Regions from separate parts of the Paenibacillus sp. S33 genome, predicted to be linked through region 2. Evidence: riboswitches for the same ligand, from Rfam matches in the RefSeq annotation. Region 2 holds a riboswitch; the other holds the start of a gene.
The links. A riboswitch is a leader RNA that binds a small molecule or an ion and turns the genes downstream of it on or off. The one in region 2 is predicted to bind S-adenosylmethionine.
Positions count from the first base shown of each region.

Region 1 (15,849 bases), 2.8 Mb from region 2:
GGCGCATGGCAAATAACAGGGGTCGCCTTGGTTCGCTCAGATGCCCAAGTGTGGAGCCGTCCTGAAACCAATCATAACGGGGGATTGGATCATAAGCTGTATCGGACCAGACGGCGTTCAGCTCCGGGCTGTACAGACGTTGTCCTGGCGGTAGCCATTCATGTGCTAAAAGCGTTGCACTTTCATCTGGAGAGTGCAGCGCTTTTTGTTCATTCGGGGTGAACAATCCGGGCCAATAGTCGCTGCGTGAACCCGTATGTGGCACACTGTTAGCGAATGCTGATACCTGGTCCAGCACCTGCTGATGGCCGAAGAGCATAGCATAGAGACTTTTGCCAAAGCCGATCCGCTCGTCCAAATGGCCGAAACGCTCCATCACTAGTCCAGCAAGTCCACCGTTCAGCCCAAGTGGAAATATAACCTGATTAAGTTGGAGCCAGTCATGCAAATAAAAGCCCGGCTTGTGTGTCACAAATTTTTGAAAATACGGATCTTTTACCACACGTCCTTCAATATAGTTTTGTTCATTAATGATGAGCGCCACAGTCAACAGAGAGCTATCCCGCCAAGCCCAGAAGCGTTCCCAAAAGGGCTTCATGAATGGCGAAATGTGAAAATAAGGCAACAAATGAAAGCAACTCCGACCCAAATGACGGCTGTGCATGTAAAGTTGCAACTGCGGATAAGCGTCTTGAAAAATAAGGGCATTACAGCGCTCCAGTAGCCGATACAGCCATTCCTTTTCCTGTTCGCCGAACAGGTTGCCAATCAGTCCCCCTTTCAGATCGGTCATATTATAGCCGCCATTACGAGAAACCAGGTGGGCCAGTAATGCCCAGTGTAACTCCGGGTAGCCACGATAGCATTCAAGGTAAGCGGCCGTGCGGGTGACGTTGCTTCGATTCTCCTGTGCTGTATCATTTTTGATCCGCTCCAGCAGCTCACAGTCTGTTTCGCATAAGGGCATATTCAGAGAAGATGGACGCGTAGCGGGTCCGTTCACCAGCATTAACGCTTCAGCTTCATTCATAGCGGCCTGTGCTGTATGATAATCCCACGCTAGTTCACGCAAGGGGTAGCGTAATTTGCGGGATTCGGTCCAAGCCGCCCGTTTGCCCTCCCAAGCTTCCTCTGCAACACGAGGAACGGAACCCAGTAACTTTAGCCCTCCTTGAAGCTGTCGAGATGCTGTATGGAGCCATTCGGTAAGAGACATGACTAAATAACCTCCTTTCCAATTGCAAGCATCCCCGTATCCTGCCAAGTATGTTGGGTATGCTGTTAGGATGTCGTGCTTGTGTGGATTCTTAAGTGTATCTTTAGTATGCCTCAATGAGAGGGCTTCCAATCGGCATGTGAGCAGAATGGGGGAGTGTGCAAAAGCTTCACTTGGCGTTACAATAAAAAGTGCAATCTTTTCAGCATAAAAAGAATTTAAGGAGGAATCATCCATGCAAAAAATCGTCTCTCATGAAGACTTTAATAAGGCAATATCTACTCCCGGCGTAACGGTGGCTGTATTTAAGGCGGACTGGTGTGGGGATTGTCATTTCATTGATCCGTTCATGCCTGATGTGGAACAACAATATGCAGATAAGCTTACATTAATTGAGATTGATGTAGAACAGGCCGAAAGCGTCAGTCAAGAGCAGAATGTATTGGGTATTCCTAGCTTTATCGCTTACAGTGAAGGCAGAGAACTGGTACGTCTGGTGAACAGACTGCGCAAATCCCGCGAGGAGATTGAGCAATTTTTGGATCGGGCTGTTGAAGTCCATGCGAGCTTGGCAAAATAATGAATGCTGTGCATGCATGAAGGTTTCAAAGTGAATTTTAAACATCAAGACATTCAGAAAGCCGCTTCCTTCTAAGGGGGCGGCTTTCTCACGGACACGTTCACATTTTGTCAACAAAGCTCGTATGTCAAGGAACGATATATCAGTTATAATTACTTTAAGTGATCATTTCACAACATATAAAGTGAATAAATATTATATTTGGAAGGATACGGGTGAATTTGAATAACAAAATTAGAATATTAAAATGGCTGGCACTCGTAACATGTATTGTCATGTTTTTGGCTACCTTCGGTGGAGGTGTCGTGACACGGACGGATTCAGGTCTTGGCTGTGGCCGGGAATTCCCGCTTTGCAATGGCAAGCTGGTTCCGGCACATACGATCGCATCCCTTATTGAGTTCTCTCATCGTTCCGTTAGTGCCATGGCCGGGATTCTTTCTATCGCCTCATTTGTTGGCTTTTTGCTGTTTATGAAGCATCGGAAGGATTTACAGCTATTCTCGCTGCTCACGCTCTTGTTTGTCATCATACAAGGTGCCATGGGGGCGTTGGCTGTTATTTTCTCCCAATCGGCTGCAGTCATGGGACTGCATTTTGGCTTTGCGCTTATCGCCTTTGCCAGTGCAACTATGATGACGCTGGGGGCCTGGCAGGAGCACGCGGACTCTCGCCACACTCCGCGTCTGATTCCTGGGCGTGTCAGTCGGGGCTATCGCAACTTTATATGGCTATCGACGATCTATACCTATATTGCTGTTTATTCAGGGGCGCTGCTTAGTCACTCGGTCATCCAGAAGGTTGTAAATATTGGGGGCTTCATATCTCCACTGCTGCTTCATCAGATTTCAGCCGGTCTGCTGTTCGTCATTATCTTGGCTGTGGGTCACTACTCATACCGTTATCACCCGAATCACCGAGATATCCGTATATTGGGTGTCGTATCAGTCTTGTTAATTTTGCTTCAAGTGGTGATTGGAATTATCTTGTTGTACGTCAACAGACCTGAAATCTATATGTTTATCGTGCTGGGACATATGCTGGTGATTGCATCGTTGTTCTCCATTTTGGCTTATCTGAGCTATCGTGTATGGCAATTGTCACCAGACCGCAAGCTTGTTCCGACCCAAGCACAACGTACCTAAGCATTTCATAGATCATAGTGAAGCGGATTTTTGCCCAAGAGGCGTTTAAACACGTATAATAGCATATAAGAAACAAACCAGGCCCACGAGTTTCTCGAGGGCTTGATTTGCTTAGGAGGAGTCGTCCAGTTGATCTACCAGAATTTGCGCCAATTTATTGAAGCGCTGCGTAAAGAAAATCATCTTAAAATTATAGAGGCACCTGTCGATCCTTACTTGGAGCTGGCTGAGATTCATCGAAGAGTCATTGAGGAAGAAGGGCCGGCACTGCTGTTCACGAATGTAAAAGGAACCCCGTTTCCTGTAGCCAGTAATCTGTTTGGCACGAATCGCCGTGTGGATATGGCTTTTGGCCCGCGACCAGAGCAACTGATGAATGCGATTGTCGGAGCCACCAAAACATTGTTTCCACCTACACCCAAAGCATTGTGGAATGAACGTGGCCTGATTAAGGACATGCTAAAAGTAGGGCTAAAAACAGTATCTCATAGCGAGGCCCCTGTATTGGGAGTTCGCCGTACAGAGGCTCCTTTAGCGCCACTGCCTAAAGTGACCAGTTGGCATGAGGACGGGGGGCCGTTTATTACGCTTCCACTTGTGTATACCGAGAAGCCAGGTCAGCCCAAGGATCATAATCTGGGGATGTACCGCATTCAGATTTATGACGATCAGACGACTGGCATTCACTGGCAAATTCATAAAGGCGGCGGTTTCCATTATCATGAAGCGGAGCTGCGTAATGAGCCATTGCCTACGACGATTATCATTGGTGGCCCGCCTGCCCTGATTGCGTCCGCCATTGCTCCAGCACCGGAAAACTTGCCTGAGCTGCTGCTGGCTTCGCTTATTATGGGAGGCAAGCTGCCCATGACAGAAGACCCGCTTGGGGGTCACCGGATTCCAGCAGAAGCAGAATTTGCAATCAGCGGTTATGTGCCGCCTCATGAACGCCGTCCGGAAGGCCCGTTTGGCGATCATTTTGGATATTATTCATTACAGCATGATTTCCCTGTATTTCATGTCAAACATATGCATCACCGCAAGGATGCCATTTATCCGGCAACCATTGTAGGTAAGCCTCGGCAAGAAGACTACTATCTCGGTGAGTTTTTGCAACGTCTGCTGTCGCCTGCATATCCGCTTGTGATGCCTTCCGTCAAGTCCCTGTGGGCATATGCGGAAACGGGCGTACATGCGCTGGCAGCGGCAGTCGTACGTGAAAGCTACTCCCGTGAAGCGCTTGTATCCGGTTTTACTATTTTGGGTCAAGGTCAATTATCGTTGACCAAGTTCCTGATGCTGACGGATCGAGTAATTGATTTATCTGACTTTAACCTGCTGCTGGAAACCATTCTGGAGCGATTTAATCCAGCAACGGATTTATTTATTTTCAATCACACGTCACACGATACACTCGATTACACAGGCCGCAAGCTGAATCATGGTAGTAAGGCGATCCTGATGGGGATAGGTGAGCCTGTACGTGAATTGCCTCGTGCTTATGAGGGAGGCGATCTGCCGGGAATTCGTGAAATTAAGCCCTATTGTGGAGGTTGCCTCGTCATATCGGGTGCGTCTTTTGAGCAGGAACCTGAGCTGGCGGCACGTGTTTTGGAGCGACTAGCAGCGGGTGAGCAAGAGTGGCCGCTCGTCTTCATTGTGGACGATGCCAAAGAAGTTGTTCGCTCTCAAGCCTCGTTCCTGTGGACAGTGTTTACACGCTTTAACCCGGCTACGGATATGTACGCGGACAGCGAAGTGCGTTTGCATCATCTGAACTATAAGCTGCCGATTGTAGTGGATGCGCGTATGAAGCCGGGGTATCCGGATGAGGTGTTACCGCGTGAGGATATTGTTAAGCTTGTAGATCAACGATGGACGAGTTATTTCGCTTGACGCCCTAATGAAACCTACAGCCGGATTTTACATTTATAAGGAGGCGTAAGCATGATACGCAAGCTACTGGGTGAGCCGCCACGTGTGAACAAGGGCATCTTGCTGGATGCCATGAATAGCATGTCAGATATGTTGAACCTGCTGGAGCGGCAAATTCAGGCTGGTGGAGATCCGACCCACGATTTTCGGAAGGCGGATATTTTGACACGCGGTCTAATGTCATCTCTGGATGAACTGGAGCAGAGCCATCATGCTGCCGCCTTTTTCCGTATGAATGTGAAAGCCGGATATGCTGAAGATATGAGCGAGGATGAAAAATCCGACTATGCATTATATGTTTTCTTTTATAAAGATGGGTTTGTGAGGGTATTCTCCATTTTAGATAAGCTGGGCAACTGGATAAATGATCTATGTGATTTAAAAACAGGGCAGTTTAAGGCTCATTATTCGTATTTTACCGTGTTGCGGCAGCTCAAGTATCTCAAAATGCATCCTGTATTGACCGATAATTTAATTGATATCAAGGACACATACAACGATGCCATCAATCGGCTGCGTAAGCGTCGGAATACGGAGATACACTATATGAATACGGAAATGCAGGATGATCTCTGGCAACGACACCGAGCTTTGTATGGAAAAATCCAACTGGAGGACCTCGATCACCATTTGGAAGATTTGCAGCAGGGCTTGGAAATGGTGTGTCGGTCGCTGGCAAACGCCTTTACTTATACTGCGAAACAATGGGAGAACCGGGCAGTACGCCCAAAAATATGATAGAAAATATCCTTTGACAAAGCTATGTAAACTATCTATACTGAAACCTAGTTTCAGAAAAATGCTTGAATTATATTTTTTTATATAAACTTAACGGACAGCTAAAGCTGGAGTTTAACATATTTTTCTTATCCAGAGAGGTGGAGGGACTGGCCCGATGAAGCCCGGCAACCCGTTCTTTCCCGGTGTAATACACTGGGAGGGAACATGATGGTGCTAATTCCTACAAAACCGCTAGAGTTATAGCGATTTTGGCAGATGAGAAAAGGTTCGCAAGGTGGGGCCCTTTTCATTCTGTGAAAGGGGCTCTTTTTTGTATAAATAAATAGCGATTTTATACAATCCTGAGAGATGACAACTGGTTAAAAGGGTAAGGAAGAAGTGAAGGGGGTCGCAGCACGTTGATAGAGCTTAAGCAGTTAACCAAGCATTATGGCAAAGGTAACCGACGCGTTAATGCGCTGTCTGGGTTGAATCTTTCTATAAAGCGTGGAGAAATATTCGGGGTGATTGGTCACTCCGGGGCGGGGAAAAGTACATTGATCCGCTGTATTAATTTATTGGAACGCCCTACTTCAGGTGAAGTATGGGTAGACGGGGTAAACCTCACCACTGTGAGTCAATCCCAATTACAAATGCAGCGCCGAAAAATCGGAATGATTTTTCAGCATTTTAATTTGTTGTCCTCGGCGACGGTGTATGACAATATTGCATTTCCATTGCGGCTGGTAAACACGCCCAAGCAGAAGCTGGACAAGAAGGTTCGTGAACTGCTGGAATTGGTGGGTCTCGAAGAACACAGTGGAAAATATCCGTCACAGCTCTCAGGTGGACAGAAGCAACGGGTAGGAATTGCACGGGCGCTGGCTAGTGATCCTCATGTATTGCTGTGTGACGAAGCGACTTCAGCGCTTGATCCGCAGACGACGGGGTCTATCCTGAAATTGCTGCTGGATATTAATCAGCGCTTTAATTTAACCATCGTACTGATTACACATGAAATGCATGTCATTCAAAGCATCTGTGATAAAGTTGGCGTCATTCATCAGGGCGACATCGTGGAGCAAGGTCCGGTGGCGGAAGTATTTTTGAAGCCGCAGCACCAGGTAACCAAGGACTTTATCCAACGGGAGTCAGAACATCCCGAAGAGTTACAAGCAGCGATTGCGGCAGCAGGTGGCCGCGAGTCAGCGCAGGTGGTGCGTATCTCCTTCTTGGGCAGCAAAACATATGATGCGATTCTGTCGCGTACGGCTCGAAGTACTGGTGTTGATTTTGCGATCTTGCAGGGAACCATATCTACGATTAAAAATGTACCCTATGGACAGCTAATCGTTCGTTTTGAAGGAAATCATGAGGATATAGAGCATACGCTGCGCGAAGTGTCTGGGCAAGGACTTGATGTGGAGGTGATTGGACAATGAGCGAACTTGATTTTTCACAAGTGAGTTGGGAAGAGCTAGGGAATTCTACGCTGGAAACCCTTCAGATGCTTGGGGCATCGGCATTGTTCACCCTCGTTATTGGTTTGCCGCTCGGCATATTATTGTTTCTGGCGAGTCGCTCCTCGTTAACTTTGATGAAGGTGATATACATTGTATTATCATTCATCGTTAACATTTTACGTTCCGTACCCTTTATCATTTTGATCGTTGCACTTATTCCTTTTACACGATCGCTGGTAGGTACCTCGACCGGGGTGTTGGGAACCATCCCACCTTTGGTTATCGGGGCTGCTCCATTCTTCGCACGTCTTGTCGAAACGTCTCTGCGTGAAGTGGACAAGGGCGTCATCGAAGCCGCACAAGCGATGGGTGCCTCGACAGGACAAATTATCCGGCGGGTGCTGTTACGTGAGGCACTTCCGGGTCTGCTCGCTGCATTAACCATTACCGTCGTTACACTCGTATCCTACACGGCAATGTCCGGGATGATCGGGGGCGGTGGACTAGGTACACTGGCTATCAACTACGGCTATTATCGTTATGAAACGGCTGTCATGATCGTTGCGGTCGTGCTGATGGTTGTATTGGTACAATTGCTGCAAATGGCGGGAGATCGCCTCGTGCGGCATTATACTCGAAAATAGGGAAAACATATAGATATCCTTATTGATCAGGACGTCTGCTCCTGAATATTACAAATTATTGGAGGGGTAATAACATGAAGAAATGGGTATTGGCTGTATTAAGCTTGACATTAATTGCGGTGCTGGCTGCTTGCGGTACAAAGAGCACAACATCGGATACAAACAATGCGAACGAAAATACAGGCGGATCACCACGTGAAGTGGAGCTGAAAGTTGGAGCTTCTCCTGTGCCACATGCGGAAATTTTGGAAGCAATCAAGCCTCAGTTGGAAAAAGAAGGGGTTCGTCTCCAAGTTGTTCAGTTTAACGACTATGTACAGCCGAACGTTCAATTGTTTGACAAGCAGCTGGATGCTAACTTCTTTCAACATGTACCTTACTTGGATGTGATGAACAAAGAGCGCAAAATGGATTTGGTTTCTGTTGGCGCGGTTCACCTGGAGCCTTTCGGCATCTACTCCCAAAAATATAAAAAGCTTGATGAACTTCCAGATGGCGCAACTGTAGCCATTCCGAACGATGCGACAAACGGAGGCCGTGCTTTGCTGTTGTTGGAGAAACAAGGTCTGATCAAGCTGAAAGACGCAAGCAACATTGAAGCTACGGTAAAAGATATTACAGAGAATCCGAAAAATCTGGAATTCAAGACTTTAGAGGCGGCTATGCTGCCACGTCAGTTGCCTGAAGTGGATATTGCGTTGATTAACACGAACTACGCTTTGGAAGCGAAGCTGAACCCTACGAAGGATGCACTGGCACTGGAAGACAAGGATTCTCCATATGCTAACGTTCTGGTAGCACGTCCTGATAATAAAGATTCCGAAGCGATTCAGAAGCTGCTTAAAGCTTTGCAATCTCCAGAAACTAAAAAATTCATTGAAGATAAATACCAAGGCGCAATTATCCCGGCATTTTAAGTAGGGAACGAGAACGCATTGCACGCAACCCCCAGATTCTCTTGAACAAGAGGACTGGGGGTTTCTTTTTGAATGGAGTTGTAGGGGAAGCTTAAATATTTTATACTTGGGGGTGACCGATCTCTGTGAACAGGAGGAAAATTGTTGAGAGATAAAGTCGCATTCATAACGGGCAGTGCCAAAGGTTTAGGTAAAACGACCGCTCTGCGTCTGGCGGATGAAGGCTGTAATATTGCGCTGAATTATGTGCATAGCCAAGCAGAAGCTGAAGCGCTTAAGCGGGGGATTGAGTCTAAGGGAGTACGCTGCTTGTCTTTACAAGGGGATATTTCTGTTCAGGAAGATATTACGAGGCTGATTGGTGAAGTACAGGATCGGCTAGGCGGAGTCGATATTATGGTGAATAATGCCGGACCGTTCATCCGGGAACGCCGTCTGTTTGCGGATTACAGTGTAGCTGAGATTCATGCCATGATACAAGGGAATCTGGTCGGTACCATGTTGCTGGATCATTTGGTATTGCCTCACATGCGGAGCCAGCAATGGGGACGTATTATTCATTTTGGCTTTGGTCATGCTGGAGAAGCAAGGGCTTGGCCGCATCGCGCCGTCTACGCAGCCGCCAAGGTGGGGCTGGTGTCTTTTACGAAGTCACTGGCTGTGGAGGAAGCTCCTAATGGCATTACGGTCAATATGATCTGTCCAGGGGATATTCGAGGAGCAAATAAGGAAATGTCAATTGCCGATGTCATCGGTATGCAGGATAAAGAGACACCGCGTGGACGTCCGGGGAGCGGAGAGGACATTGCGCGAGTGATCGCCTATTTGTGTGAGGAGCATTCGGATTTTATAACAGGTAATATTATGGATGTATCGGGAGGATTGGACCCCATTCGGCCAACCATATAAGCTTGAGTGATCCCTCAGACGCTGTAACACAAAAAAGAGTCTTGAGCTTCGTTACCGAAGTCAAGACTCTCATGATCATTATGCATCAAGCATTAGAATACTTGTACCACTTCTTGGACGCCGTCGACTTCTTCGAGAAGAGCACGTTCAATCCCTGCTTTCAGCGTGATCGTGGAACTTGGGCAACTGCCGCAAGCGCCTACCAGCTTCAGCTTAACGATGCCGTCTTCAACGTCAACCAGCTCAACGTCGCCACCATCGCGTTGCAGGAACGGACGGAGCTTATCCAGTACATCAGCTACTTCATCATACATTTGAACGCTTTGTGTTTCGCTCATTAGAATTCAACTCCTTTCCTATACCTTTATTATTATATTACAAAGCGGGCCAAATTAAAATGCCCGTCATCCAAAGCAGGTGAAAAAATGTTAAGACCTATTATTGAGTTTTGCACCAGTAATATGCATTGGGGTACCGATGAAATCATGTCCAAGCTGGAACAGAATCCAGATTATGATGTGATTGAATACGGCTGCCTAAGCAATTGCGGTCAGTGCAACGCCGAACCCTATGCGATGGTCAACGGCGAGATTGTATCCGCAGATTCAGCAGAGCTTCTGTACGAAGTGATTATGAACAAAATTAAGGAAGCTGAAGCATGGGATAATCTAGATTTGGATTGAAATAAAATGATCCGTTTAGCCAGCTTCCTTTTGTATAGGGAATATATAATCCATTCATGCAAGAAACAAAGAAGACCTGCTCTGCGAGCGGGCCTTCTTTGTTTGTTTAGCATGTGATCAGCCAAAATGGCGTTTGGACTTCCAGAGCACACCGCTTTTAAGCAGGCGTGGTACTCGTCCGCGCAATGAGGTACTACCCATAAAGCCATAGCCGAACCCGGCCTTCTTGCCAAGTGCGCCTAATGTACCACGCAGCTTTAAAGGATGCGGATGAGGCGTTTGACCTTTCCACAGGTCGCGTACAATGTGTGCGATCTGCTCCCCTTGCACTTCTGCCGCTTGAGCGCTTGGAGAGTAGGGAAGGCTCGCACAGTCTCCGACCACATACACCTCAGGATGGTCCGGTATTTGATAATATTCGTTGAGCACGATGCGGCCCTGAGGATCTTTAGGGACAGCTAAATCCTGCACAATTTTTACCGGCTGAATCCCGGCCGTCCATACGACTGCATCCGTTACAATTTGCTCGTCACGGTTATAAATAGCCCCCGGCTCAATACGGGAAACCGCAACATGATTCAGGGCATTAACCTGATGCTCCTTGAACCAAGCATGTACATAGGCAGACAAACGTTGCGGGAATGCCGACAGCACCCGCTCGCCCCGATCCATAATGGTAATATTCAAATCTGTACGGCTTTCACGTAACTCCGCAGCAATCTCAACACCGCTAAGACCGCCGCCTACAATATGGACATGTCCATATGGCTTGATTTCGTTCAAGCGCAGATAGGTTTGGCGGGTATGGTTAAACGACTGGATCGTACAGCTGTGTTCTTCAGCCCCCGGTGTATTGTGAAAGCGGTCGGTACAACCCAACGCAATGACAAGCTGGTCATAGGACAAGGGTTCACCGTCTTGAAAATGGACCATTTTATTCTCCAGATCCATCGAGGTGACCTCTCCATATTTGCGAATAAGACGTTGCTCATCTGGAAAATGCACCCGTAAATCAAAATCAGAAACCGTACCAGCCGCGAGGGCATAATACTCTGTTTTTAACCCCTGAAAGGGCATTCGATCCACTAAAATAACTTGAACATCGTCGGGAATGTGTTTATCCAGCAATTCTTTGGCAATGGTAAGGCCGCCATAGCCGCCCCCCAGAATAACGAAATTTTTCATCAAAATCCGCCTTCCTTTCGCTACCGTGTCCCCGGCAAATGGTCTGGTGTCTCGTTGATCTAACACAAGTTTTTGTTGTTATAAAACCCGAGAATCGGGCCTGCCTTTGGCAGGCAGACCAGCGTATTCCGAGGCAGCATGATGCTGCATGGTGTGAGTAATGGGGATGAAATGCTCGCGGGAAATCTGAATCCGATATTACATTTATTCGAAAACTTCGATTTCGTTATAGAAGGTGTCCCGTTCAACAGGTATGCGTCCGGCACCTTTGACCAGCCAGATCAGCTCTTTACGGGTCAATCCGGCAGGGGTCAAAGCACCTGCGGCGTGGCTGATCTGCTCGCGCACAATCGTGCCATGCACGTCTGATGCGCCAAAGGTGAGAGCGACCTGCGTCAATTGCGGGCCAATATTAATGAAGTAAGCTTTGACATGGTCGATATTGTCCAGCATCAGGCGGCTGATCGCAATGGTTTTGAGATCCTCGTAAGCGGAGTTCCGGCGCATGATGTTGGCGTTTTTGCTTTTCGGCTGCATGGACAGTGGAATAAATACCATAAATCCGTTCGTTTCGTCCTGCAATTCACGAATTTGCAGCATATGTTCAATACGATCCTGATACGATTCGACCGAACCGTACAGCATGGTCGTATGAGTTTTCATGCCGAGATTGTGGGCCGTGCGATGTACTTCGAGATAGCGGTCCACGTTGGCTTTCGTAACACGCATCTTCTTCCGATATTCGTCGGACAAGATTTCCGCGCCACCACCAGTCAGGGATTGAAGTCCAGCCTTTTGCAGCTCCTGAAGCACTTCTTTAATACTCAAGCCGCTTATGCGTGTGAAAAAGTCAATTTCCGCTGCTGTGTAAGCTTTCAATGTAACGTGGGGATACTTTTCATTCAGCGCCTTCAAGGAGTCTACATAGTACTGGAAAGGCACATGATTATTATGACCACCGACGATATGGAATTCTCTTACTCCCGGATGGATGTGTTGCTCTACATAATCAATCATTTCCTGCCCGGACAACGTATAAGAGCCGTCCTCCCCCTGATCCTTGCGGAAATTGCAGAACGCGCAGCGCGCTTCGCATACATTGGTGAAGTACAGGCTCATGTTTTCGATAAAATAAACCTTTTTTCCGTTCTTACGTAAATTAGCTTCGTTAGCCAACTGACCCAGTGTGAGGATATCGTCAGTTTCATACAAATATATACCGTCTTCAAGGTTCAAACGAATACCGTTCTGTACCTTTTCTACAATTTCCGCCATTCTGCGGTCTGTAAAAGGTGTAACTAATGTGGACATGCCTATTCCTCCTTCAAGTTGCTCTGTGCGAGGCTGTCCGCTAAATCAGCGGCACAAGCGCTAGGTGCGCACAGGATGTCCCGTTCCGTCGGTAAGAATCCGGCAGCGCGGATATACGATATGTGAAAAATGTTACAATGCCAGGCTACAATGATGAATGTCTCAAAATATCGCCTTTGAAATGACAAATTTCCGACAGTTTCTTTTACACACTCTTCACCTATTATAAACCTCACACCACCGGTGTTCAATACAAACGAATAGAAAAACAGGTCTTTAAGCCTGTAAGGGAAGGACATTCCATGACTTGAGCACCTGCTAATAGTGGAGTATACTGAAGGAGAACATGAAGTAAAAGAGGAGGATGGAGCTATGATTAACATCACCGAATCCGCTGCTGAGCGTTTGAAAGATATGCTGGAGCAGCAGGAAACGCCGAATATGTTTTTACGTCTAGGTGTTACGCCGGGCGGTTGCACCGGATTTTCGTATGCAATGGGCTTTGACGACAACGAGACGGATCAGGATATATATATGAACGTACAGGATATGAAGATTGTAGTGGAAAAGGAAAGCATCCGCTACCTGGACGGTCTGGAAATTGACTTTGAAGAGTCCGGAATGTCAGGCGGCTTCACGATTCATAATCCGAATGCTGTAGCTACATGCGGCTGTGGTTCAAGCTTCCGTACGGCTACGGATGCCGGAAAACCGAACGAAGAGCCTTGTTAATTCAGGTTTTTCGAGTGGTGGTATGAAAATAAATCTGAATGATGAACGCTAACAATTAACGAAATGGTAATATTTGTTTTAGGGTTGTAAGTTAAGACCTCCAGCGGTATAGTCGCATACTATATCGTTTTGGAGGTTTTTGTGTTTTCGTTTCTGTCAGTGGGTAGAAATAGAGGAACTAGGGGGCCACTTTTGTTGAATAGTCTGTCTTACACTCTATGATTTTATCTTTGCTTTATTTATAATTTGCGGTTAATTTGCGGTGATTTTTAAGAAAGGTAATGGTAAAATATAATTAAATAGATGAATGAATGGTTATTGATTAGTCGGATGTAAAATGATGTAATAAATAGTTATTTAGTTCGGTACATTGTGGAAGTAGGTCAATCTGGTACTTAATACTAAATGATAGAAGGGGTACACATGAAAATTTCTTCTTACAACGAGTACTTGAAACTGAATGAGGAAGGATGTGGTAAATACTTAATATATAATAGCCTGACTAACGGTTTAGGAGAAATAAAGAAGGACTTATACGAGGCCCTCGTTAATGAAGATTTTTCCTATCTAACGAATTGTGAAGAGTTAGAACACTTAATACAAGGACGATTTTTATATCTGAATCCCGTTAATGAATTAGAGATAATGGAGAAGTCATTCACTACAACTAGATATCAAAAAAGCACATTACACCTTACAATTTTACCTACGTTTAATTGTAATTTCAGATGCTCTTATTGCTATGAGAATTTGACTGAGAAAACAGGTAATCATTCTTTCACTGATCAAGTTCAGCAAGATATTTTGAGTTATATAAAAAGTGCAATGGAAGCTACAGATTTGAAACATATTACTGTCAATTGGACAGGCGGAGAACCATTACTTGAATTTAAAAAGGTTACTCGGCTCATGGATCAAATGAATACTATGGCAGCCGCAAAACATATTGAAATAGCGCACTACATGGTTAGCAACGGATATTTACTAACTAAAAGTCGTGCCGTTATTTTAAGGGATTTGGGTTTGAAAAGTATTCAAATTACGATCGATGGTAATAAGGTGAATCATGATAAAAGAAGGGTTTTGGCGAACCAACAAGGGACATTTGATCAAATAATAAAAAATATTAGAGATTCATGTGATTTTGTTCACATTAATATACGCTCAAATGTAGATTTGAACAACGTAGCTTCAATGGAAGATTATATGGATTATTTAGGGCAGCAAGACTTTAGGGGAAAAGTGAATATTTATTTTTCTGCCACTACTGATTATGTGGCAGGAGGTTGTTCAAGTAGTAATAGCTGCTTTGCCAATCAAGAATTCTCTGGAGTTATTCTGAGCTTGTATGAGAAAGCATTGGAAAAAGGGCTTAATATTTCTTATTACCCTCAATATGTACCTGTTGTTTGTGCTGCTATTGCAGATAATTCAATTGTAGTGCAGCCAGATGGCTGGATTCAAAAATGCTGGAATACGGTAGGAAACTCAAATTATGCGATAGGTCATATTAGTAATGGTATATATTCTAATGAACGTACGGAGAAGTGGCTTAATTATTCCCCATATAAAATTGAAAAATGCCGAAGTTGCTCAGTGCTGCCCTTATGTGGCGGAGGTTGTGCCCAGCAAGCGTTTGAAAGTATCGACAAACAGCCTGTTTGTTGTGAGTACAAGTACAATTTAGGTGAAATGCTTAAATTTAATTATCACCGACTTGAAGTATAAGTATTAACTTTCTATTATTTCGCTCTTTTGTAGTTTTGAAAGGAGGTGAGAAATATGCGTTGGATTGTAGAGCCAAAAGCAGCCCAAAGTTCTGTTGAACCTGCCAGTACTTGTTGGTATTATCATGGTTGTATTATTTTCTCCTGGTAATCTTCTTTATTATGAAACCGCCTGTTTATCTTTAGTAGACAGGCGGTTATTTAGCTACTTTGTCGAGAATTATATTAGTAAGTATAAAATACGCAGGAGGTTAGTCAAATGTACAGCATTTTACTTATTGATGATCATCCTGAATCAGGAGAGGTTACCAAGTCGTGGATTGAACAAGATCAATATATACATGTCACACTTATCAGAACTATTTTGGAAGCAAAAGAGAACTTAACTAAATATAATTTTAATCTATGTATCTATCATTTGAATAAAATGCTTCCTGTAGATTTGGAATGTATCCATCTAATTCAGGATATACCCATACTATTTATTGGACAGGTCCATACATATACAATGATGGATAAACTCTTAAACCTGGGCGTTATAGCATTTATTGAAAATGATCCTTCGCACGATCAACTAATTTGGACTATAAGAAACGTGTTAAACGGTATTTCCGTTTTACCCGTAACCTTACTGAAACAGCTTCATCACCGTGAAGGAGTAATGGACTATGTAGTGCTTAAC
Region 1 covers NZ_JBSIEZ010000001.1:4,429,973-4,445,821, reverse strand. Annotated here, with positions in the region: gene ACWGXJ_RS20235 (DUF2515 family protein) at 1-1,216, opposite strand, end outside; partial or broken gene ACWGXJ_RS20230 (hypothetical protein) at 1,358-1,438, shown strand; gene ACWGXJ_RS20225 (thioredoxin family protein) at 1,452-1,796, shown strand; gene ACWGXJ_RS20220 (COX15/CtaA family protein) at 2,012-2,941, shown strand; gene ACWGXJ_RS20215 (UbiD family decarboxylase) at 3,071-4,837, shown strand; gene ACWGXJ_RS20210 (Cthe_2314 family HEPN domain-containing protein) at 4,889-5,614, shown strand; SAM riboswitch class I at 5,740-5,879, shown strand; gene ACWGXJ_RS20205 (methionine ABC transporter ATP-binding protein) at 6,016-7,038, shown strand; gene ACWGXJ_RS20200 (methionine ABC transporter permease) at 7,035-7,703, shown strand; gene ACWGXJ_RS20195 (MetQ/NlpA family ABC transporter substrate-binding protein) at 7,778-8,620, shown strand; gene ACWGXJ_RS20190 (SDR family oxidoreductase) at 8,765-9,529, shown strand; gene ACWGXJ_RS20185 (NifU family protein) at 9,622-9,867, opposite strand; gene ACWGXJ_RS20180 (YuzB family protein) at 9,955-10,212, shown strand; gene ACWGXJ_RS20175 (NAD(P)/FAD-dependent oxidoreductase) at 10,330-11,397, opposite strand; gene mqnE (aminofutalosine synthase MqnE) at 11,602-12,708, opposite strand; gene ACWGXJ_RS20165 (HesB/IscA family protein) at 13,081-13,440, shown strand; gene ACWGXJ_RS20160 (radical SAM protein) at 13,864-15,168, shown strand; gene ACWGXJ_RS20155 (response regulator transcription factor) at 15,427-15,849, shown strand, end outside.
Region 1: linked by a shared signal. The riboswitch ahead of ACWGXJ_RS20205 (methionine ABC transporter ATP-binding protein) and the one ahead of metA (homoserine O-acetyltransferase MetA) in region 2 are both predicted to bind S-adenosylmethionine.

Region 2 (15,849 bases):
TTGGTGATCGCGCTTTTACCGTTATTGTGGCGTATGGAGTATAGTACACTACTGATTATGGGGATCGGCACCGCTTTATTTATGCCCTTGTATTTAATTCCCATGATTTCTGCCAGCTTTGATTTAATGGGTACGAGTAAAGGAGATGCCAATCAGAGAGTGGAACTGGTTGTACTACGCGAACTATGCTTAATGGTAGGCCGATTGACCGGAACACTCATTTTCTTGGGTGTCCTAAGTATCAGCAAGGCTCCCACGGCGATGATCTGGTTGTTGATTGGACTGGCATTGATGCCAGTGCTCGGATGGTTTTTTATGCGAAGTGTGCTGAAAATGGAACAAAAGACAAAGCAGAGCAAGTCTCATTCCCACGCGCAACGCTGGCACAAGCAAACCGAATAGTTTAAAATACATTAAAAAAGACCTCCACACCCACTTATAGGGGAAGGAGGTTCTTTTTGTATTCCATATGTTAAACCATCGGTTCCGTTGTTTCGGGCGAGGGCTTGGTAGCACGGGTCAGAGAATAAAGCTCCATTTCAGGTCGATGTGTGCCCGTCAGTTCATCAGCCAAAAGTTGTGCGGCCATCATACTCGTGACTGCTCCATTTCCCCCGTAACCTTCCAAAAAGTAGCAGTTGGGAAAACGCGGATGTGGACCAATATACGGCAAGCCGTCATGAGAGGAGCCGAATACAGCAGCCCATGCAAAGTCGATCTGAAATGGTATACCCGGAAAAAATTCCTGTAACGTTTGTAGCAGCTTTTGCTGTTGGTGCAGGAGCCTGACTTCACGTTGATTGGAATCCAGTACAGGTTCGTCCAAACCGCCAATAATGATGCGTCCTTCCGGTGTGGAGCGCATATATAGATAAGGACGAGCAGTTTCCCAGATGAGACACTGTTCATGCCACAAGGGTGTATCTCCGATTGGATTGGTGGCGATAGCATATGAGCTTTCTAGAACGGCTCCGCGGTCTGTTTTAATCTCTTGTGTTTCATAACCTGTTGCAAAAATAACTTTTTTTGCTCGGATAATCCCACCGCTGGTATGACAAACGACCTCATTATCGTTGAACTCAAAATGCTCAGCTTCTGTATGCTCGTATAAGCGAACACCAAGACGGCTGGCGGATCGCAGCAGTCCTTGGGCAAACAAAAATGGATTAACCTCGGCATCTTCGCGTGTGTATAAAGCTGCTGGTTTTCGGAAAGGAAATCGGGCAGCAATCTGTTGATCATCCCAGTATTCGACGGGAAATCCAAACCTGGTTAGCTGTTTGTACTCTTCCTGAAGTGTCTGTACATCCTCCAATGTACTTGCATAGTACAGGCTACTTCGGCGTGAAAAAGACGGATCAATTTCCAGCGTGGTAGACAGTTTTTCCAACTGATCCAGAGCATCTTTACACATACGGTAAAACAGTACACCGTTCGTTTCACCAAACGTATTGATGAAGGAAGTTAACGTCTTATCATTGCTATATTGCAGCAGTCCGTTATTGGCCGAAGAACTTCCATGTACTAGCTTGCGTTTGTCAATAACCACGGCGTCTACCTGTCGTTCTCCCAACAGTCGGGAGCAGATGGATCCACCCATGCCGCCACCGATGATCAATACATCACAATTTAAATCCTCTGCCAAAGGCGGGAAATCCAACATTTTCTCCAAGGTACTGGGCCAATACGTATTCCCGCTTATCAATTCCATATAAATAGCACTCCTCATAAGGTAATATGTAGTATTTCTTAGGTGTACATAGTATTTCGCCAAACGGACAAGATAACCAGCGTGCAACAAAACATTCAAGGAGGCACAGAGATTATGCAATCTACGAACATGCAACCCTTGTCAGGCAAAGAGCTGGAGTACATCGTGGACTCCATTTCCAATGAAGAACTACTACTCAAACAAAGTGCGGCGACAGCGGCTTCTATTCAGCACCCAGCCATCCAACAAGCCTGTTTGCAACTGGCAAGAACACATGAGCACCACTTGAATCTGCTTTCTAATGCTCTTCAACAGCATCAGCAGCTTGCCCCAATGCAACCGCAGCAGTAATTTGGATTTACAATAAAGGAGGTTTGACAGAATGTATTCACAAAACAATATGTCATTTATGCCCGAAGAAGATTTGCTCTATACCATTCTTGCTGATATGAAACGTACGGTGCGCGAGTACACAACGGCGACGACAGAATCCAATTGTCCGTCTGTGCGTCAGATGTTCACCGACCTTACGAATGATACATTGCGTCTGCAAGGTGATTTGTATCATCTGATGAGCCAAAACAATATGTATGCCACTCCGACTAAAGCACTGCGCATCGATTTGGACAAACAGATTCAAGAAGCTCGCAAGACCCAACAAGAATGCCAACAGTTCATTCAGCAAAAGTCGGCATCTGCGGGAGTATATGGCCAATCTATGCACCAGCAAGGCCAGTCTACTCATCAAAACAACCCTTATTATATGTAAACGGGATTTTCTGTTTTTGAAGCAGATTCCCATAACAGCCGTCCATCTGCCGGGTTTACCGGAGTGGACGGTTTTTCTTTGCAGGTTTAAAGTGCGTATTGTATGATGTATAGTAATCTCTTTCGATGGAGGCCTTATGTAGAATGACAGAACTGAATGAATTGAAATTAAAAGTGCTGGAATTGTTAAAAGAAGATGCAAGAAGAACACCGACTCTATTAGCTACTATGCTGGGGGTTGACGAGCAGGATGTTCGCACCTCAATTAAAGAACTCGAAGACCAACATGTGATCGTCAAATACGCCGCTGTAGTCAATTGGGACAAAGTCGACGACGAAAAGGTTACCGCTTTGATCGAAGTACAGATTACACCTGAGCGTGGAAGAGGCTTTGAAGGGATTGCAGAACGGATTTATTTGTATCCGCAAGTTAAATCGGTCTATCTCATGTCCGGAGCATACGATTTGCTGGTAGAGGTTGAAGGCCGCAATCTCCGTGAGGTTGCTAATTTTGTGTCGGAAAAACTGTCGCCTATTGATTCGGTCTTGTCTACCAAGACTAATTTTACGCTTAAAAAATACAAGCAGGACGGAATTATCTTTGAGGACCATCAGGAAGATAATCGTCTGATGATTTCGCCGTAAAGGAAGATCATGATGAATCTCAAAACAGAAGCATTTACCGACAGCAACAAAGCCATGAGTTCCTATTTGTCCCCATTGGTGCGCGAAATCCCATCTTCGGGTATTCGTAAGTTTTTTGACTTGGTGGGTGGCAACAAGGATATTATTACCCTTGGTGTAGGCGAACCGGATTTTACAACCCCTTGGCATATGCGGGAAGCCTGTGTCTATTCATTGGAGCGAGGTTTTACCAGCTACACGTCTAATGCGGGAACGCCAGAACTGCGTGAAGCGATTAGTGATTATCTGAATGAGCAATTTGAAGTCCGTTATGATCCCAAAAATGAGATTATCGTAACCGTCGGGGGAAGCGAGGCGATTGATCTTGCTTTGCGTGCGTTAATTGTACCTGGCGACGAAATTCTCGTGCCCGAGCCGTGCTACATTTCATATTCTCCAATCACTTCGATTGGAGGCGGAATTCCAGTAGGTATTGAAACATTTGCTAAGGATGAATTCAAGCTGACAGCTGAGGCGTTGGAGGCAAAAATTACACCTAAATCCAAGGTGCTTATTTTATGCTATCCGAGCAATCCAACTGGAGCTACGATGACTTATGAAGATTGGCTTCCGATTGCCGAAGTCGTGGAAAAGCATGATTTGATCGTCATTTCTGATGAAATTTATGCTGAATTGAATTATGGAGAGAAGCATGTCAGTTTTGCCGCTATGCCTGGTATGATGGATCGTACGATTCTCGTCAGTGGTTTTTCCAAAGCCTTCGCCATGACAGGCTGGCGTATTGGATATACATGCGGGCATCCAGATCTGATTGCCGCTATGCTCAAAATCCATCAGTACACCGTAATGTGTGCGCCTTCTATGGGTCAAGTTGCGGCACTGGAAGGCTTGCGGAATGGTTTGGGTGAGAAAGATCGTATGGTAGAAGCCTATAATCAGCGTCGCCGTCTGATGGTTGAAGGGTTCCGGGAAATCGGCCTGGAGTGCCATGAGCCAAGAGGGGCTTTTTACGTTTTCCCTAGTATTCAAAGCACGGGACTCAGCTCAGATGAATTTGCACAGCGTCTTTTGGCAGAGGCTAAAGTTGCGGCTGTACCGGGTAATGTGTTCGGTTTGGGAGGCGAAGGCTATCTTCGTTGCTCATACGCAACTTCTGTTGCTCAGCTGACGGAGGCACTGGATCGGATTGGTCATTTTGTAGAAAAAGTAAGAAAAGAAGGTTAAAATTATTTTTTTATGGGTAATTTATAAAAAATAGTCTTTTATTTCTAAATTTCTATGCTATAATTTGAAATCGGAAGCAGGAAGTTCAATTTTTCAATTGTAGGAGGAATGCTCATGTCATATGTTGGATATAATTCATCTAGTTCAATAGGATACGACATTTCCCTAGAAGATGAAATTTTGTTCCTGCGCAATGAGATGATGCGGACGTTTCAGGAAGAGCAGTCCTTCACCTCTGATCTTGTTATCCAGATCAGTTGCAAGCTCGATTTGAAAATCAATGAATATATGAAGCTGTATGGTACGGAATGCAAGGTTTAACCGTATGAAGTCAGCCAAATGTAAGAAGAAGGCCGTCGGGCCTTCTTTTTTTGCGTTCACAACTTATGATATATTAATGGCATGGAAGAGGGGGCGTACATATGAGAGCAGGGCTAAAAAGGCTATCGCCATGGATCATCGGAATGCTTGCACTTGTATTATTGGCTGGATGTGGGGGACGGGACAAGAACAGCTTCTCCATTTTTATTATGGATAAAGGGGATGCTTCAGTCATCCGTGAAGAGCTGGCACAAAAACTTAAGGATAAGCTAGGCGAACAGGCTCCGACTATTGAGATTTCAGTCAGTCCGCTGTATAACCAGCAGAAGCTGGTTGTAGAATATGCGGCCGGGGAGCATGATCTGTTTCTTTTGCCGGAAGAGGACATGAAGCTGTATGGACAGAATGGCTCGAATCTGCCGTTAGATGATGCTTTTGACAAGAAGACGTACGCTCGGGGCGTGTTCGAGGGCGGCGTATTTAAGAAGAAGGGGCAGGAGGAAGAAGGATCAGATGTAAGCAAGGAAACTCATTTGTTCGGAATTCCGGTGGAGCAGATGAAGATGTTTAAGGAGCTAAAATATAACTCCAAAACATTATTTGCTACCGTGCCGCCTCGTACAAGCAATAAGGAAGAAGCCATCAAGGTGCTGAAAGCACTTACGGAATGATAAAGGGGATGGAATGAAATGGGCATATATACTAGAACAGGTGATGAAGGACAAACTTCTGTGATCGGCGGTCGAGTGTCCAAAGATGATGATCGTGTGGAGGCATACGGTACAATTGACGAGCTGAACAGCTTTGTAGGACAAGCGATCAGCTTTGCCGAAGGGGAAGAGTTTACGGATATTCGGACTCAATTGGAAGAAATACAGCAGGAGCTGTTTGATTGTGGTTCGGATTTGGCGTTTGTTAAAATTAGTGAAAGCAAATATAAGGTGAAAGACGAGCTGGCAGAGCGTCTGGAAGGCTGGATTGATGCATGTCAGGAGGAAAATCCGAAGGTGGAGCGTTTTATTATACCGGGTGGTAGCACATTATCCTCAACGCTTCATGTTTGCCGTACAGTTTGCCGACGCGCGGAACGCCGTGCTGTTACACTAGGTAAACATACGGACATTAATCCGGCGGTACGTCGGTATTTGAACCGCCTTTCTGATTATTTCTTTGCCGTCGCTCGTACAGCGAATGTCCGTCAGGGTGTGCCCGATGTCGAATATGTGCGCAGCAAAAAAGTGTTCCGCAAATAAGGAGGCAACCGGGAATTTGTGATGAGCTTGTATTATGAACCTATCGTATATACGATCTCTCCTGAGGAGGAGGGCATGCTGTTGAAGACTATTTTACAAAAACGTATGAACATTTCTCGAAAGTTAATATCCAAACTCAAGCTGACCGAGCAAGGTATTATGCTGAACGGGACACGTGTGTACATCAGCGTAAAGGTGAAGTCCGGGGATCGAGTAGAAATTCGTATGGAGCGTGAGCGTTCTGATGATATTTTACCTGAACCCATTCCTTTTGAGATATTGTTTGAGGATGAACATCTGTTAGTGGTGAACAAGGCGGCGGGCATGATTGTCCATCCGACTCACGGTCATTACACAGGAACACTGGCTAATGGGGTTGTGCATTATTGGCAGGCCAAGGGAGAGTTGTTCCGGTTTCGTCCTGTCCATCGTCTTGATCAGGAGACGACGGGTGTGCTGGTAGTAGCCAAAAATCCGTATGTACACCAGCATATTTCTGAGCAAATGATTGCGGGAACGGTGGATAAGCGCTATACAGCTCTGGTGCATGGACGGCCTGAGCTGCAGGAAGGAAAGGTAGACGGACCGATTGACCGCAACCCGGATGATCCGCATTTACGTATGGTGACCCCGGATGGTTATCCTGCCCTTACGCTGTATAAGCTGGAGGAAGTGTGGAACGGGGGAAGTCGCATTGGGCTAAAGTTGGAATCCGGGCGTACGCACCAAATTCGAGTGCATATGACTTATATCGGTTGTCCGTTGATCGGAGATAAAATGTATCGGATTACACCCGATGACGCTGCGCAACGTGAGCGATATGATCAGCTTGATGCCAAGATGCCTCGACAGGCTCTGCATGCCTCAGAGCTATCCTTGGAGCATCCTGTAACCGGGGAGCGGCTGACGTTCTATGCTCCTCTACCTAACGATATGGCTGAAATGCAGGAGCTATTAAGAGCGCAATATCATCCAGAATAAAATATAAATAAGCGATGAAAACCAAATGGAGGTTAATCTAGCGATGAGCCAACTGAAAGTATATCAGTATTCTAAATGCAGTACCTGTCGTAATGCAGTGAAATGGCTGCAAAACAAGGGACATGAGACGGAACTTATTCCTATTTTTGAACAACCGCCCGGCCCGGAGGAATTGGAAGACTTGATTCGCAAAAGCGGGCTGGAGCTGAAAAAGTTTTTTAATACAAGCGGTGAGGTATACAAAGAGTTAAAGCTGAAAGATAAGCTTGGAGACATGAGCCGTGAAGAGCAAATTTCGCTTTTATCCTCGAATGGAAGATTAATCAAACGCCCGATTGTAACCGACGGGAACAAAGTAACGGTAGGATTCAAAGAGGAAACATTTGAAGGCACATGGGGAGCTCAATAACGCCCAATTTACCCCCACGATATGTTATACTGTGGGGGTTAAATATTATGATGAATGGGAGCAATACAATCTGTGACACAACGCAATGAACAATCCGTAATGCTGGTTGACGGCATGGCCCTGCTATTTCGCGCTTATTATGCAACCGCCGCAAACGGTTATATCCGTCGTACAAAAGCTGGAGTGCCAACGAACGCCATATATGGTTTTATTCGATATTTTTGGGATGCAGTCCAAACATTTAATCCTACACACGTCATTTGCTGCTGGGATATGGGCGGAACGACATTTCGTGGGGAACATTTTGCTGCGTATAAGGGAAACCGAGCCGACGCACCAGATGATTTGATTCCCCAATTTACATTGATTCGGGAAGTGACGGACAGCCTCGGCATTCCCAACATTGGAGCGGAAGGTTTTGAAGCCGATGATTGTATCGGTACGCTTGCACGCCATTATTCGCAAAATGAGGACATGGATGTAATGATTCTCTCGGGAGATCATGATTTACTTCAATTAGTGGATGATCGGACACGGGTCATTATTATGAAAAAAGGGCACGGCAATTATATGGTATACACCCCGGAAACCCTGCTGACTGAAAAAGGGCTTAAACCACGCCAGGTGGTGGACCTTAAAGGCCTGATGGGGGATGCAAGCGATAATTATCCAGGAGTACGAGGTATTGGTGAGAAAACGGCACTCAAGCTGGTGCAGGAATACGACTCTATTGAAGGCATTCTAGAGAATTTGGATCAATTAACACCCTCGGTCCGTAAAAAAATCGAGAGTGATTTGGATATGCTGCATCTTTCACGCAAGCTTGCTGAAATTCACTGTGGTGTACCTGTAGCATGTGCTTTGGATAGCTGTCTGCTGACGCTGGATCACGTGCAAATTGTAGACAAGTTTGAGCAGCTTGAAATGAAAAGCTTGTGTACATTGATGGGTGTCGCAACCGGATCATAATGAAGCTGTTAGGCTTGATACGGACAATTTAAGTGAAGTAAGTTTATAGGGATGCTGACGCTGGGTGCGTTAGTGTCCTTATTTTTATACCGTTATGTCAAGGGAGTTGTATAGTCATGTGAAGGATTATATACAATTGCGATAAGGGGATTGACCTCGGGCACATTTCAGGTGAATATAGTGGAGAGAGAACCGGATTATTGAAAGGGGACAACAGCAACTATGACAGTATTGGGAGCAATTGAGGCAGGCGGTACCAAATTTGTATGTGGAATTGGTAACGAACATGGGGAGGTACTGGAACGAGCAAGCTTTCCAACGACCACCCCAGCAGAAACAATGGAGAATGTCATCGCATTTTTTGAAGGCAAGGGCATTGAAGCATTGGGTGTAGGCTCGTTCGGGCCGATTGATCCTATCGAAGGCAGTGATACATATGGCTATATTACAACAACGCCAAAGCCACATTGGGGAAATTACAATTTAATTGGCAAACTGAAACAGCATTTTGACGTGCCTATGGGGTTTGACACGGATGTGAATGGAGCAGCACTTGGTGAGTCTATTTGGGGTGCCGCCAAGGGATTGGACAACTGTCTGTATATTACGATAGGTACAGGCATCGGGGCGGGTGCTTTGGTTGGTGGAAAGCTGATACATGGATTATCCCACCCAGAAATGGGGCATATTCTGGTACGTCGTCACCCAGAAGATACTTACGAGGGGACATGTCCTTATCACGGAGATTGTTTGGAGGGACTGGCAGCAGGTCCTGCGCTCGAAAAAAGATGGAAGGTTAAAGGACATGAACTTTCTGTCGATCACGCAGCCTGGGAAATGGAAGCGTACTATCTGGCACAGGCTTTAATGAGCTATGTATTAATCCTGTCACCGCAAAAAATTATTATGGGCGGGGGAGTGATGAAGCAGGACCAACTGTTCCCGCTCATTCGTACCAAGCTTCAAGAACTTTTGAACGGATACGTACAGCATTCGAGTCTGACGACAGATATTGAGCAATATATCGTATCTCCGGGATTGGGTGACAATGCTGGATTGTGCGGTGCTCTGGCATTGGCAAAGGAAAAGCTGAATCATTAGAATTTATGGTTGACGGCACTCCAAGGTACGGTTATTATATAGGCAACAGCATAGTACGGCTCAAAAAGGGAAGCACCTTTCTTGCGAATACGCAGGATAGGTGCTTTTTTTTGCGTTTTTGTGTTGTGCGGGACTGTCTTTCAACGATATGAGGGAGGAAGAAATCATGGAGATTGTATTTTTAAATCGCTTGTCCAAACGGAATGAACAGGGCTATGAGGACTTTGCTCAGGTATGGATTGGGCAACATGAAGGGGGATGGAGTGCAGGGTGGAGCACACAACATGTCCCGGATGAAAGTATAGACGATCTTTGGTATGAGGGCAGCTTGTGGCAGGAATTACTGCATGTATACCGTCATGAGCTGGCGCTCAAAATGGCTGAGGGCTACAGGCCCTTAATCCATGGCGTATTTCATGAGCAAGAAGGATCATCAGGACGAGGACAAACGCTGCAAAAGCTGTATTGCTACAGTGATTTGTTTCCACGTGATGAAGTGTATGAGCAGTTGACGATATGGAGACGGCAAAAAGCAGCAACGGAACGAAAAGCGCCTTATTTTATCGCTACGAATCGGCTGCTTCGACTCATTAGCGTCTATCTTCCCCATACCGAAGAAGAATTGTTGGAGCTGCCTGGTATGGGTCAGGGTAAGGTGTCGCAATATGGGACGGAGCTATTGGCTATTACGACACAAAATGACCGGACCACGCCATTTCCGTTGAACTGGGTAACAGAGACGCTGGAAGAAGAAGTTTTTTTGTCATGGCTATACAAGCAAAAAGAGAACCAATACAGGCAGGAGCTGAATAAATTCAGCCTAACTAGAACGATTATCGAAGGCATTTCGGACGGTCTTTCACTGGAGCATATCGGGATGAAGACAGGTTTGCATCGTAGAGAAATGATTGAAGCTGTGGAGCATTTGGACAGGGATGGTATTGATATGGAGAAGCTGATCCGCAATGAATTGGTGAATGTATCTGAGGAGGAGCAGGCAGCCATCTGGTCTGCTTATGAAGAGTTGGGGGATACGCTGCTCAAGCCTGTCATGCTGAAAGTGTATGGGGAAGAAAAGGCGACAGAAACAGGACTGGATCAAATTTATGAGCGTCTGCGTCTGATTCGTATACGGTTTCGCCATCAGCAGGTACCCGACCGACATGTTGGATAATATAGAACTGATTGGATAAAGCTAAAGTATTAAAGTACATTCAGGGTCCGACATACTAAAAAGCAGCAGCCAGTTCCTCATAGGACACGGCTGCTGCTTTTTATGATCAAGCTTGAAAATCGAAATAGGTATCCAACTCCGTACTTTTTCCCCTTTTCTTTTTAAACCCAGTCTTTCTTGCGGAAAATACAGAACATACTGACACCTAGTGCCACCATAATACCAATGACGACAAAATAGCCATAACGTGTATGAAGTTCAGGCATATTATCGAAGTTCATCCCATATATTCCGGTAATGACCGTCAATGGCATAAATACGGTCGTTATTGCCGTAAACACACGCATAATTTCATTGGCACGATTGGCGATACTGGATTGGTAAGCTTCTCGAAGGTTACCCATCAAATCGCGGTAAGTTTCAAAAGTCTCCGAAATTTTCACAGCATTTTCATAAATGTCGCTGAAATATTTTTGCAATTGATCGTCGATGAGTCGCAAATCCCGTTTGTTCAGGGTATTGATGACTTCCTTTTGCGGACCCAGCACTTTTTTCAGCCACAGAATCTCACTTCGTAAGCCGATGATTTCGTTCAAATGCGACTTTTTCGTATGCATTAGAATATCTTCTTCCAGCTTTTCAATGCGGACCTCAATCCGGTCACCAACCAGAAAATAGTTGTCAACAATCAAGTCGACCAACAGATACATAAAGCGGTCAGGCTGGCTGACTTCTTGCTCCCACAGCATAGGCTTGAGGGTACGAAGCTCATTGATTTTCTGCTTGGTCACCGTAATGATAAAATGGCGGCCGAGAAAAATGTTCAAAGCTCGCAAAAATATTTCTTCATCATCAAAACGAATGCTATTTACAACGATAAAATAATGGCTTTCATAAATTTCGATCTTCGGACGCTGTTCTTCTTCACTCAAACAGTCTTCTACTGCAAGATCATGCATGGAAAATAAAGGTTGGAGCACTGCCAAATCATCGACATCAGCATCAATCCAATAAAAACCTTCTGCCGGTGCAGTAAGCGCCATTTCAATTTCTTCGACAGGGGTAAAAACCCCGTTGTTGACCAAACGGATTTTCATATATGTCACTCCTTATGCTCCGTCGTAACGGAAATACGTTTACCTTAAGCATAAGGAATGAACTCAGTTAGCCAGTTAGCCGGTGCGGGTAAGCGTGCATTCTCATCAAAAGCCGGAGGCTTTTGGAGCATGCAGAGCCTGGCGTCCCGTCTTTCGGCAAGCTGAAGTCATTCCTATGCTGTTGTTCAGGGATCGCCGCCTATTCGGACTCGGGTCGCCTTCCATTCCGGATTCACCTCTCAAATGTTCTTTTTTTGATTGCCACAGTATCGCAGGAAACACTCAAAGTCTGCACTACTGCTCCATATTTTTGCCTAATAGCACTTGTATAGTATAACGCTCGGCCTACGGCCTTTCAAGCGCAAAATCATGGGCTAAATCGACAGTAGTGGCAAGAGCTTCAGCGAAAGGAGGGATATGATTTAACCTATGGAAAAGGTAGACAAAATGTGATTGCAGGGCACAAATTTAAAAGTCCCATCTTGACGAAGCCCAGCCGATGCATTAAAGTGAACAACAAGAACTTTGTGAACCCAAAATGAATATAGCGAAATCTTATCAAGAGCAGGTGGAGGGACTAGCCCGATGATACCCGGCAACCGGCGATTTTAATCGCACGGTGCTAATTCTTGCAGGACGCGCGCTTTGTACAAAGAGCGTTGCCCTGACAGATGAGAGAGGCGCATATGGATACAAATATGACCTTTCTCTAACCAGAGAAAGGTCTTTTTATTATATGCCCGGCATCTCAGCAGGACGATTTTCGCAAAACTTACCGAACAAGGAGTGAGTTTACATGCCGATTAAAATTCCAGATACACTACCTGCCAAGGAAGTGCTGGAGGGCGAAAATATTTTCGTAATGGATGAAAGCTTGGCTTATCATCAGGATATTCGTCCGTTGCGCATCGCCATTTTGAATTTGATGCCTACGAAGGAAACGACGGAAACCCAACTATTGCGCCTGGTCGGCAATACGCCGCTGCAAGTGGACGTCACGCTGGTGCACATGAAGTCTCATGTATCCAAAAATACATCGCAAGAATATTTGAATATGTTCTATAAAACGTTTGACGAGATTAAGAACAGTCGTTTTGACGGCATGGTCATTACAGGAGCTCCGGTTGAACAGCTTGAGTTTGAGGATGTGAACTACTGGGAGGAGATCCGGCAAATTTTTGAATGGACGAAAACGAATGTAACTTCGACCATGCACATTTGTTGGGCCTCACAGGCAGGTTTATACCATCATTTCAATGTCCCGAAATACGGGCTCGACTACAAATGCTTTGGCGTATTTCCACACACCGTGATTAAACCTAAAGTAAAATTGCTACGCGGCTTTGACGAACTGTTTTATGCCCCTCACTCCAGACATACGGAGGTTCGGCGGGAAGATATTGATCATATCGCCGAATTAGAAGTTTTATCCGAATCCGAGGAAGCTGGAGTGTACCTCGTAGCCACGCTTGACGGTAAACAAATTTTTGTAACTGGGCATTCTGAATATGACCCGCTTTCATTGAAATGGGAATACGACCGCGATGTGGCCAAAGGAATGGATATTGAAGTTCCCAAAAATTATTTCCCAAATGATGATCCTGAGCGCACACCGCCCTCAATCTGGCGGGCGCACGCCAATTTATTATTCTCGAATTGGCTGAACTATTATGTATACCAAGAGACACCTTACGATATCGGGCCCCAGATTTAAAAAAAGGGGCTTGTAGTTTACCCTTGTACAGTACCACCTTGCAGTAGCGCAGCAGTATAGTCTTTGACATCCATTTTTGCAGGATTGGTTATAGCACCCACTATGGAAGTTAACAGGAGGATTCATATGAGTGAGAAACAGTGGAAAATCGAAAGCAGATTGGCACAAATCGGTTCAGTAGAGGAGCCAGTAACCGGGGCTGTTAATTACCCGATTTACCAATCTACGGCGTTCCGCCATCCCCGTCTGGGTCAAAGCACAGGATTTGATTATATTCGGACGATCAATCCCACGCGAAAGGTACTGGAAGAGGCTTCTGCTGCACTTGAATCTGGTGATGCAGGCTTTGCATGCAGCTCAGGTATGGCGGCGCTGCAAACGGTATTTGCATTGTTTGGACAGGGAGATCATCTCATAGTATCGCTGGATCTGTATGGCGGGACATATCGTTTGCTGGAGCGTATTTTATCTAAATTTGGTGTAACAGCCAGTTATGTGGATACGAACGATCTTGAAGCACTCGAACAGTCATGTCGACCGAATACCAAAGCTGTATTCATAGAAACACCTACAAATCCGTTAATGATGATTACTGATATTCGAGCGGTGGCTGAATGGGCATCACAACATCAGTTGCTTACCATTGTAGATAATACGCTGCTAACACCATACTTCCAGCGGCCATTGGAACTCGGCGCGGATATTGTGGTACATAGCGCAACCAAGTATTTGGGCGGACACAACGATGTGCTGGCAGGGTTAATCGTAACCAAAGGCAAAGAGCTATCAGCTGAAATTTCCTTTCTGCACAATTCCATAGGGGCCGTGCTTTCCCCGAGTGACTGCTACCAGTTGATGAAGGGGATGAAGACGTTAGCGCTGCGTATGGACCGACATGAGCATAATGCAACAGTGCTGTCTAACTATTTACTGACGCATCCGGCGGTGGCGGAAGTATTTTATCCGGCGCTCGAAGGCCATCCAGGTCGTGAAATTCAAAATAAACAATCCAGCGGAAACACAGGGATTTTCTCCTTTAAAGTAAAGGATGCTCGCTATGTAGAGCCTTTGCTTCGTCACATTAAGCTCATTGCGTTTGCGGAAAGTCTCGGCGGTGTTGAGTCGCTAATGACCTATCCCGCGGTGCAGACACATGCGGACATACCAGCAGAAATTCGAGATGCAGTTGGGGTAGATGACAGGCTGTTGCGTTTCTCCGTAGGCATTGAGCATACAGACGACCTCATTGAAGATTTGCGTTCGGCGTTGGAAGCGGCACGTCAAGAAGTAGAAGGAGGAGAGCTGCAATGATAGAGGATGCGAGGAGGATCGGGCAGGATTTGAACAAAGAGCGGAAGTTCGCTACCAAGCTGCTGCATTTTGGTTCTGAAATTGACAGCGTTACAGGGGCCTCGAGCGTCCCGATCTATCAAGCTTCTACCTTTCACCATCATGATATTTTTAATCCTCCACAGCATGACTATAGCCGTTCAGGTAATCCGACACGACAAGCTTTGGAGGATTATATCGCTTTATTAGAAGGCGGGGCGTGCGGCTTTGCCTTTGCGTCAGGTATGGCGGCCATCTCCACTACCTTTATGCTCTTATCCGCTGGAGATCATGTCATTGTTTCGGAGGACGTATACGGGGGAACATATCGACTGCTGACCTCCATTTTGAAACGGATGAATATTGAAACGACCTTCGTTGACATGACGGACCTCAACCTTGTGAAAGAGGCGTTGCAGGAGAATACAAGGGCTGTATATATGGAAACCCCGTCCAATCCGACACTCAAAATTACCGATGTAGCAGGAATAACCTCTTGGGCACAGGATCACGGACTTTTAACTTTATTGGATAATACTTTTATGACACCTTATTATCAACGTCCGATTGAGCAGGGAGTCGATATTGTATTGCACAGTGCGACCAAGTTTCTGGGCGGACACAGCGATGTGCTGGCAGGACTTGCGGTAGCGCGTACCGAATCGCTCGGGAGACAAATCAAGCAGCTCCAAAATGGACTGGGTACCGTGCTGGCTCCGCAGGAGTCATGGTTGCTCATGCGCGGTATGAAGACACTGGAGGCTCGTATGGCTCACAGCGAAAAGAGTGCAGCCAAGCTCGCTAACTGGCTGAACGAGCGCAACGACATTGAGGCAGTATACTACCCGGGTCTGGAAAATCATCCAGGGCGTGAAGTTCATGAGCGTCAATCCAGCGGTTATGGTGCAGTGATATCGTTTGATGTGGGTTCTGGTGAGCGTGCAAAAGAAGTCCTCAGTCGCGTACGTATTCCAATTGTAGCGGTGAGTCTGGGAGCTGTGGAAAGCATCTTGTCGTATCCGGCGATGATGTCACATGCGGCTATGCCCTATAGTGTACGATTGGAGCGCGGGATTACGGACGGACTACTTCGTTTCTCCGTAGGTTTGGAGGATATTGACGACCTGATCAGTGATCTGGATGAGGCGCTGCG
Region 2 covers NZ_JBSIEZ010000001.1:1,620,682-1,636,530, forward strand. Annotated here, with positions in the region: gene ACWGXJ_RS07610 (MFS transporter) at 1-402, shown strand, start outside; gene ACWGXJ_RS07615 (NAD(P)/FAD-dependent oxidoreductase) at 473-1,711, opposite strand; gene ACWGXJ_RS07620 (hypothetical protein) at 1,826-2,062, shown strand; gene ACWGXJ_RS07625 (spore coat protein) at 2,094-2,480, shown strand; gene ACWGXJ_RS07630 (Lrp/AsnC family transcriptional regulator) at 2,624-3,124, shown strand; gene ACWGXJ_RS07635 (aminotransferase class I/II-fold pyridoxal phosphate-dependent enzyme) at 3,137-4,348, shown strand; gene ACWGXJ_RS07640 (aspartyl-phosphate phosphatase Spo0E family protein) at 4,463-4,669, shown strand; gene ACWGXJ_RS07645 (hypothetical protein) at 4,771-5,340, shown strand; gene ACWGXJ_RS07650 (cob(I)yrinic acid a,c-diamide adenosyltransferase) at 5,359-5,922, shown strand; gene ACWGXJ_RS07655 (RluA family pseudouridine synthase) at 5,944-6,903, shown strand; gene ACWGXJ_RS07660 (arsenate reductase family protein) at 6,947-7,312, shown strand; gene ACWGXJ_RS07665 (5'-3' exonuclease) at 7,385-8,281, shown strand; gene ACWGXJ_RS07670 (ROK family protein) at 8,504-9,382, shown strand; gene ACWGXJ_RS07675 (HRDC domain-containing protein) at 9,549-10,556, shown strand; gene corA (magnesium/cobalt transporter CorA) at 10,718-11,653, opposite strand; SAM riboswitch class I at 12,206-12,331, shown strand; gene metA (homoserine O-acetyltransferase MetA) at 12,450-13,367, shown strand; gene ACWGXJ_RS07690 (PLP-dependent transferase) at 13,494-14,678, shown strand; gene ACWGXJ_RS07695 (aminotransferase class I/II-fold pyridoxal phosphate-dependent enzyme) at 14,675-15,849, shown strand, end outside.